DNA from 2 places in the Novacetimonas sp. GS1 genome. Region 1 is predicted to be linked to the other one. Evidence: predicted binding sites of a transcription regulator. Region 1 holds the regulator's gene; the other holds the start of a gene.
The links. The regulator HrcA, encoded in region 1, represses chaperone genes, less so after heat shock. The targets are predictions, from matches to a motif close to GTTNGCACTCNCNNNNNGNGAGTGCNAAC.
Positions count from the first base shown of each region.

Region 2: groES (co-chaperone GroES) is a predicted target of HrcA. The motif match lies at 2,615-2,643, and genes of this name have one in related genera.

Region 1 covers NZ_VSZP01000001.1:233,146-237,567, forward strand. Annotated here, with positions in the region: gene FYB92_RS01150 (PBP1A family penicillin-binding protein) at 1-342, opposite strand, end outside; gene FYB92_RS01155 (aldo/keto reductase) at 466-1,350, opposite strand; gene hrcA (heat-inducible transcriptional repressor HrcA) at 1,610-2,680, opposite strand; gene rph (ribonuclease PH) at 2,939-3,667, shown strand; gene rdgB (RdgB/HAM1 family non-canonical purine NTP pyrophosphatase) at 3,664-4,281, shown strand.
Region 2 covers NZ_VSZP01000001.1:2,912,404-2,916,825, reverse strand. Annotated here, with positions in the region: gene FYB92_RS12815 (cytochrome c1) at 1-236, shown strand, start outside; gene FYB92_RS12810 (S-methyl-5'-thioadenosine phosphorylase) at 226-1,134, shown strand; gene FYB92_RS12805 (dienelactone hydrolase family protein) at 1,596-2,258, opposite strand; gene groES (co-chaperone GroES) at 2,731-3,021, shown strand; gene groL (chaperonin GroEL) at 3,080-4,422, shown strand, end outside.

The DNA.
Region 1 (4,422 bases):
AACGAAGATCCGCCGCTCCGCCGCAAGTTCGGCCATGATCTGGTCATCGCCGGAATAAAGGCGGCTCATCACCGGGGGCTGATAGGTACGCAGCCCGTCAACAGTCGGCAGCCCTTCGGCCAGGCGTGAATATTCCTGCCACGCGACGACACCGCCAACCCCACCGGCCAGCAGCACGACACCCAGCACCCCGCCCGCCAGCCTGCGCACCAGGCGATAACGCGGGCGCGGGCCACCCGTGGGGGGACGCGGACGCCGCCCGGCCGGCCGGCCGCCATCACGCGTGGCGTCAGAGGTTCCATCCACCCGGCCATCGCGGCCCGATCCGTCAGCAAGCGTCATCCGGTATCCAATAGGGAAATAGGGACTGTGGTCTGGCCCCCTGTTGGTCTGCCCCTGTCCTAGCACCGTCCGGCGCCCACGTCGCCCCCGATCCGCAACACACGCATGACAGCCCGTTCAGGATCAGGCGCGCAGGCGGTCCCATTCCGCGCGGCCATCACGGTCAAGCGCGTCGAATTCCGCGTCCGTCAGCACCAATGTCGCGGCCTGCGCATTGGCACGGGCGTGATCGGGGCGGGAGGTGCCGGGAATGGGCAGCATGACCGGCGAACGCCGCAACAGCCACGCCAGCGCCACCTGTCCCGTGGTGACGCCGCGCGACTGCGCCACGCGTGTCAGCACATTATCCTCCCGCGCAAGCCCCCCTGCCGCCAGCGGGGCCCACGGGATAAAGCCGATCCGTTCGCGCGTGCAGTAATCAAGCACCGCCTCAGAATAGCGGTTCACAAGGTTGAAGCGGTTCTGCACCGTCGCAACCGGGAAATACAGCCGCGCGCGCTCGATCATCTCCACCGTGACTTCTGACAGGCCGACATGGCGGATCAGCCCCTGCGCGCACATCGTGGCGATCTCTTCAAACTGCCGTTCAGGCGTGGTGTCGGGGCCGACGCGGTGAAGCTGCCACAGGTCGATGCGTTCCACACCCAGGCGACGCATGCTCATCATCACACACTGGCGCAGGTAATCAGGGTTGCCCACCGGGCGCCAGAGGTCGGGGCCATGGCGGGTATGGCCACCCTTGGTCGCAATCACCAGGCCCTTGTAAGGCGACAGGGCCTCGTGAATCAGGTCTTCACTGACGAAAGGGCCATAGGCGTCGGCAGTGTCGATGAAGTTCACGCCAAGTTCAGGCAGCAGCCGCAACGTGGCAAGGGCGGCATCACGGTCGGCGGGTTCGCCCCAGATGCCCGGCCCCGTGATGCGCATCGCCCCGAACCCAAGGCGCGCGACCTCAAGTTCACCGCCAATACGGAATGTGCCGCCGGGACGTGATGGGGATACGGTCATGGCGTTACTCCTTGCCTATTTCCACGCAACAGCCTGTCACCTGATGACGGGCACCTGATAATGGGCACCTGATAACGGGCAGGGAAATGACGGGCTGCACGGACCCTGCCCTGTGCGCACGCTGCCCTGTGCCCCATGCAGGGCACAGCGGGTCAGGGGAAAACCGGGGGGTCAGAAGTGTCAAGTGAAGCCTGTTTTCAAAAAGCCTTGCAAGGCACCGCCCTGTTCAGGGACGAGGCGGCCGCAGAATTTTCATGTTTCAGCCCAGCATGCGCCCGATCACGCGCGCGGTGTAATCCACCACGGGAATGATGCGCCCGTAATTGATCCGCGTCGGGCCGATGACACCGATCGCACCAACGATGCGGTTGGAATCAGTACGTGCGGGCGCCATCACCACCGACATCCCGGCCATCCCGAACAGGCCGCTTTCCGCACCGATGAATATCCGCACCCCTTCGGATTCGCACGCAAGGTCGAGCAGCCGCAACATCGTCTCCTGCGTTTCCAGCCGGTCGAACAGCATCTGGATGGTCGAAAGCCGCTCGATCTCCGTCACATCTGACAACAGCCGCGCCTGACCCCGGATGAACAGCGTCCCGCCACGTTCTTCCGCATCACTCCACGTGGCAAGGCCGCTGGCCACCACCTCTGTCGTCAACTGATCGAGTTCGGTACGGTTGGCCGCGATGTCACCGCTGACCTTGTCACGCAGGATGTCGAGCGTCCGGCCCGACAGGTGCGCATTGAGGTAGTTCCCCGCCTCCACCAGCGCAGAGGGCGGCAGGCCAGAGGGGATTTCGATCACGCGGTTTTCCACCTGTCCGTCGGACCCGACCAGAATGACCAGCGCGCGGCCCGGACCGAGGGCGACGAACTCGATATGCTTGATGGTGCCATCGCTCTTGGGGGCAAGGACCAGCCCCGCGGCCGAGGACAGGCCCGACAGCATCAACGATGCCTCCCCCAGCATGTCCTGTAGCGAACGCCCCCGGACCTCCAGCGCGCGGGTGATCGTCTCGCGCTCCTCCTCACTCAGGCTGCCGAACTGCAACAGGCCATCGACGAACAGGCGCACACCCTTTTCCGTCGGCAGGCGCCCGGCAGAGGTATGGGGCGAAAACAGCAATCCCGCCTCGGTCAGGTCGGCCATGATATTGCGGATCGTCGCAGGTGACAGCGACAGCGGCAGGCGACGCGACAGGGTGCGCGATCCAACCGGGTCGCCGGTTTCGACATACTGCTCCACAATTTCGCGCAATATCGCGGCGGAACGCGCATCCAGCCCCGGCGGCAGGGCGGGACGCGAAGACAGTACTCCGATATCCATGGCGTTCTCCCTCCTTGCGCGCAGATATAAACAGCCACGATGTCCCGCCTTCTGATCTGGCGCGGGCATGGGTCGGTGACAAGGATAGGCACAACGTATTGTTGCGACAATCACATGATTGCGCCCCGCCCCCACAATTCCCACACCGGCTCGCGCCCGCGACACACCGGCCGGGGACAGGACTGGCGGGGACGGGACTGGAAAGAACGGGGGTTGCGCGCTATGCCGCGAGACACGATTTCATCGGGAGTTTCCTTCATGCGCCCATCCGGCCGCGCCATTGACGCCCTTCGCCCCGTTTCCATACAGACCGGCTTTGCCCGCCATGCCGAAGGGTCCGCGCTGATCCGCATGGGCGGGACCGAGGTTCTGTGCGCCGCCAGCATTGAATCCCGTGTCCCCCCGTTCCTGCGGGGCAAGGGACAGGGATGGGTTACAGCCGAATATGGCATGCTGCCGCGCGCAACCCACAGCCGTGGCCCGCGTGAGGCCGCAAAGGGGAAACAGGGTGGCCGCACACATGAAATCCAGCGCCTGATTGCACGTGCGCTGCGTGCGGGGATAGATCTGCGGGCCTTGGGCGAAATCTCCATCACGGTGGATTGCGATGTGCTCAACGCCGATGGCGGCACGCGCTGTGCCGCCATCACCGGCGCGTGGGTTGCACTGCGTCTCGCACTTGACGGACTGGTGCGGGCGAATGTGATCCCGGCCCTGCCAATCACGGCGCAGGTGGCGGCAGTATCATGCGGCCTGACGGGGGCGGGTGCGGTGCTGGACCTTGATTACGCCGAAGACAGCAATGCCGTGGCGGACGCCAATTTCGTGCTGACCGAAACCGGCGGCATCGTCGAAATCCAGGGGACGGCGGAACAGGCCCCCTTTTCACAGGAACAGTTCAACGAACTGATGCGTCTGGCGCAGGTCGGGACGGCACAGCTGTTTGAAATCCAGCGCGACGCGGTGGCGCAGGCGGTGACGGCATGAGCCCCGTGCAGGCACGCGGGCTGCGTCGGGGGGATACCCTCGTCCTTGCCAGCCATAATGCAGGCAAGCTGGTGGAGTTTTCCGCGCTGCTGTCCGGGTATGGGATCAAGGTTATCTCTGCCGCGACGCTGAACCTGCCGGAGCCGGAAGAAACCGCCACGACCTTTGCCGGGAATGCCGAAATCAAGGCGCTGGCGGCGGCGCAGGCGGCGGGCCTGCCTGCACTGGCTGATGATTCGGGATTCTGCGTCAGTGCGCTCAATGGTGATCCGGGCATCCTGTCGGCGCGCTGGGCCGGTCCGGACAAGGACTTCCCCGCCGTCATGCGCCGTATCCATGACCTGATGGGCGATACCCCCGACCGAACGGCATGGTTCATCTCTGTCCTGTGTCTGGCATGGCCGGACGGACAGAGCACAACATTCGAGGGACGCATCGACGGGCAGGTCGTCTGGCCGCCCCGCGGAACACATGGCCATGGCTATGACCCGATCTTCGCCCCCGAGGGCAGCCCCCTTACCTTTGCGGAAATGACGGAAACACAGAAAAACACCATCAGCCACCGGGGCCGTGCCTTCCGCCTTTTTCGGGAGGGATGCCTGCAACCCGCGTGATCTCCATGCGTCATCGCCTAAAAAAAGCTGGGCCAGAAAAAGCTGGATCGTGTCACCGGCCCTGACATCAGGCGACCGGTCAACACGGGGCGTCCCAATCCTGGACGCCCCAATTCTGGACACCCTGCGGGCCGTCCATGA
Region 2 (4,422 bases), 2.7 Mb from region 1:
CCAATGGCATGATCGCCATGCCGCCGCCCCTGCATGATGGCGGCGTGACCTATGCCGACGGCACAGCCCCCACCACGGCGCAGCAGGCCGATGATGTCGTCACCTTTCTGACATGGGCGGCCCGTCCCCATCTGGAGGAACGTCACCGCACGGGTGTGCGTGTCGTCGTATTCCTGCTGGTCCTGCTTGTGCTTACCTTTTGCCTGAAACGGAGAATATGGTCCGATGTCCACTGAACCCGCCCACCCGTCTGATGTGATCGAGCCTGTCATCGGCCTGATCGGAGGCTCCGGCCTGTATGACATCGAAGGGCTTGAAGACAAGGAATGGCGTACGGTCGAAACACCGTGGGGCAAGCCGTCGGACCAGTTGCTGTTCGGCAGGCTTGATGGCGTGCGCTGCGTGTTCCTGCCGCGCCATGGTCGTGGTCACCCGTTGCCGCCGACGCGCCTGAATTACCGTGCCAATATCGACGCGCTGAAGCGTTCGGGGGTGACCGATATCGTGTCGCTGTCCGCCGTGGGGTCACTGAAGGAAGAGCTGCCGCCGGGGCATTTCGTGGTCATTGACCAGTTCATCGACCGCTCTTTCGCGCGTGAAAAGACGTTTTTCGACACAGGCTGCGTTGCCCATGTCGGCATGGCCGACCCGCTATGTCCGCGTATCGGTGACGTGCTGGAGGGGCAATGCCGGGCGCTGGGTCTGGATGTCACGCGCGGTGGCACATATCTGGTGATGGAGGGGCCGCAGTTTTCCACCCGTGCCGAAAGCAACCTGTACCGGTCCTGGGGATGCTCGGTCGTGGGCATGACCAACATGCCCGAAGCCAAGCTCGCCCGTGAAGCGGAGATCTGTTACGCCACCGTTGCCATGGTAACGGATTACGACTGCTGGCATGACGACCATGACAGTGTGACCGTCGATGCGGTGGTCAAGGTGATGCAGGAAAACTCCAGCCGGGCGCGTGCGCTGGTGCGTGCGGTCATCCCGCAGTTGGGCAAGCCGCGTGGCCCGTGCCATGCCGGGTGCGACCGTGCGTTGGAACATGCCATCATCACCGCACCCGACCGTCGCGATCCTGCCCTGCTGGCAAAGCTTGATGCAGTTGCGGGACGCGTGCTCGCACGGGGCTGAGGCAGGTCCTGCCCGTCCCGTGCGGTCTATTGCCGCAGGGGACGGGACTTTTGGACGTCTTGGACGTGATGTGGGTAGAGTATTGCGACAGGGGCAACAGGAGGGCGGGCAACAGGAAGTTTCGGGAGAGCACCTGAAAAAGCCGTCCCGGAGTTCTTGGCGGTCTGTTTGCAAGGCGTCGCCTGCTTAACAACAAGGCAACGACTCAAGAGATTGTCTGAAAACACATCATTGATAAAAAACAGGAAAAGTTTTTGGGTGCCGCCTTTTTTTTAAAAGGCGGCGTCTTCTGAAGCTTTTTAGAAAAAGCTTCGCCAAAAAAATTTATAATTTCAGTAGGTTATCAAGTATAGCTTTCAAGCAGTCTCTCAAAAAATCTCTTTTCCACTTCCTTAAATCAAGGGGGCTGCCAAGCCGTAGTCGCGGCATCCCGGTCGCATGCCCCCCGCAGGGTATTGCGCCTACAGCCAGTGTTCAAAGAAGCTGAGGGTGCGTTGCATCGCCAGCGTGGCCGCCGTTTCGTTGTAGCTGCTGCGGTCGGTGCAGCCGAACCCGTGGTCCGCACCTTCATAGACAAAAATCTCGATATCTTCGTGCGCTGCGCGGATCGCGTCGATGTCCCCGGCAGGGATATGGGCATCATCTGCCCCGAAATGCAGTTGCACGGGACAGTTTGGAACCCGTGCGCGTTCCGCCGCGATACCGCCTCCATACCATCCCACCGCCGCGGCGAATGTGGTGGTGCGGCATGCCGCCTCCCATGCCAGTGTGCCGCCCCAGCAGAACCCCATGACGCCCTTCTTTTCCGTTGTCAGCGCATCGGCGGCGGCAGCAAGGTCAAGCAGCGTGCCCGCAAGCGGTACCCGCGCCCGCAGCGCCAGCCCTTCCTTCATCCCCTCGGCGGAATAGGGCAGGATGGCGTCGCGCTGCGCACGATCGAAGATCGCGGGGGCAATGACCTGATATCCTTTGGTCGCCAGTTCATCGCAGACCGCGCGGATATACGGGGTGATGCCAAAGATCTCCTGCACCACGACGACGGCGCGCGCCGCATCTGGCCGCCCCGCGCGATAGGCGGACAGTGTGTGCCCGTCCGTGGCGGTAAGGGTGATGATCGATCCCATATATGTCTCCCCCATAATTGATTGGTCATGCGCGATGGAACGGCCCCATGCGGCCATGGTGAATGCAGGACCTATATCACATCCATGCCTTTGCCTGACACCGGCAGTGCCGGGGGTGTGATGGCGGTGTATCCGGGACTCGGGCCGGGGCGCGGTGGCGCAGGGGACGCATGCAGTCCGTGCGGGCCAGAGACAACGATGTGCAGGAGGGTAGGTATTTTCGTAATTTATTGATATATAATGATATATTTTTGGATTTCCTGCCTTTTCCTGGTAATCCCCGCAGGCGTTGGGGAAAGTTGGCCAGGAATCTTGGTGCTTCCCTTGACACCTAAAAGAGGTCTTCCTATCTGCTCTTTAGCACTCTCATGAGGGGAGTGCTAACGCGATGCGGCCTGGCGCGCGCGCCAAACCGGTGGCGTTGCTTAATTCAAGGGCGTTACCTTTTTTAGATTATGGAGCGATCCATCCAATGACGAAATTTCGTCCCCTGCATGACCGCGTGGTTGTCCGTCGCCTCAAGGGTGAGGAAAAGACAGCCGGTGGGATCATCATCCCCGAGACCGCCAAGGAAAAGCCGATGGAAGGCGAGGTTATCTCGGTCGGAGCGGGCGCCCGCAACGAACAGGGCCAGATTGTCGCCCTGGACGTCAAGGCTGGTGACCGCGTGCTGTTCGGCAAATGGTCCGGCACCGAAGTCACGATCGACGGCGAAGAGCTGCTGATCATGAAGGAAAGCGACATCATGGGCGTTGTTGCCTGAGCGTCGTACGCCTGAACCTGATCCGATTACATAACCTTTCCTGACTGGAGAAACTGAAATGGCTGCCAAGGACGTAAAGTTCGGCGATGAAGCACGTCGGCGCATGCTGCGTGGCGTGGATATCCTGGCCGATGCGGTCAAGGTAACACTGGGTCCGAAGGGACGTAACGTCGTCCTCGACAAGAGCTTTGGCGCACCGCGCATCACCAAGGACGGTGTTTCGGTCGCCAAGGAAATCGAACTGGCTGACAAGTTCGAGAACATGGGCGCGCAGATGGTGCGCGAAGTCGCCAGCAAGACCAACGACATTGCCGGTGACGGCACGACCACCGCGACCGTCCTGGCGCAGGCGATCGTGCGCGAAGGCGCCAAGGCTGTTGCCGCCGGCATGAACCCGATGGACCTCAAGCGCGGTATCGACAAGGCCGTCGGCGCGGTTGTCGAGGAACTGAAGAAGAACACCAAGAAGATCACGACGCCTGCCGAAACGGCGCAGGTCGGCACGATTTCCGCCAATGGCGAAAAGGAAATCGGCGAAATGATCTCGCAGGCCATGCAGAAGGTCGGCAGCGAGGGCGTGATCACCGTCGAGGAAGCGAAGGGCCTGCACACCGAACTCGACGTTGTCGAGGGCATGCAGTTCGATCGCGGCTACATCTCCCCGTATTTCGTGACGAACGCGGAGAAGATGACCGTCGATCTGGACAGCCCCTATATCCTGATCCACGAAAAGAAGCTGTCGTCGCTGCAGCCGATGCTGCCGCTGCTTGAGGCCGTGGTGCAGTCGGGCCGTCCGCTGCTGATCATCGCCGAAGACGTCGATGGCGAGGCGCTGGCGACCCTGGTGGTCAACAAGCTGCGTGGCGGCCTGAAGATTGCTGCGGTGAAGGCACCGGGCTTTGGTGATCGCCGCAAGGCGATGCTTGAGGATATCGCGATCCTGACCGGTGGCCAGGTCATCAGCGAAGACCTGGGCATCAAGCTCGAAAGCGTCACGCTGAACATGCTGGGCACCGCCAAGAAGGTGCATATCGACAAGGAAAACACCACGATCGTCGAGGGTGCGGGCGAAGGCGAGGCCATCAAGGGCCGTTGCAGCCAGATCCGTGCGCAGATCGAGGAAACCACGTCCGATTACGACCGTGAAAAGCTGCAGGAACGCCTGGCGAAGCTGGCCGGTGGTGTTGCCGTGATCCGCGTCGGTGGTTCGACCGAGGTCGAGGTGAAGGAACGCAAGGATCGCGTCGATGACGCGCTGCATGCGACCCGCGCTGCGGTTGAAGAAGGCATCGTTCCCGGTGGTGGTACGGCGCTGGCGCGTGCGTCCACGACGCTGGCTCACCTGCATTTCCACAACGAGGACCAGCGCGTCGGTGCGGACATCATCCGCAAGGCCCTGCA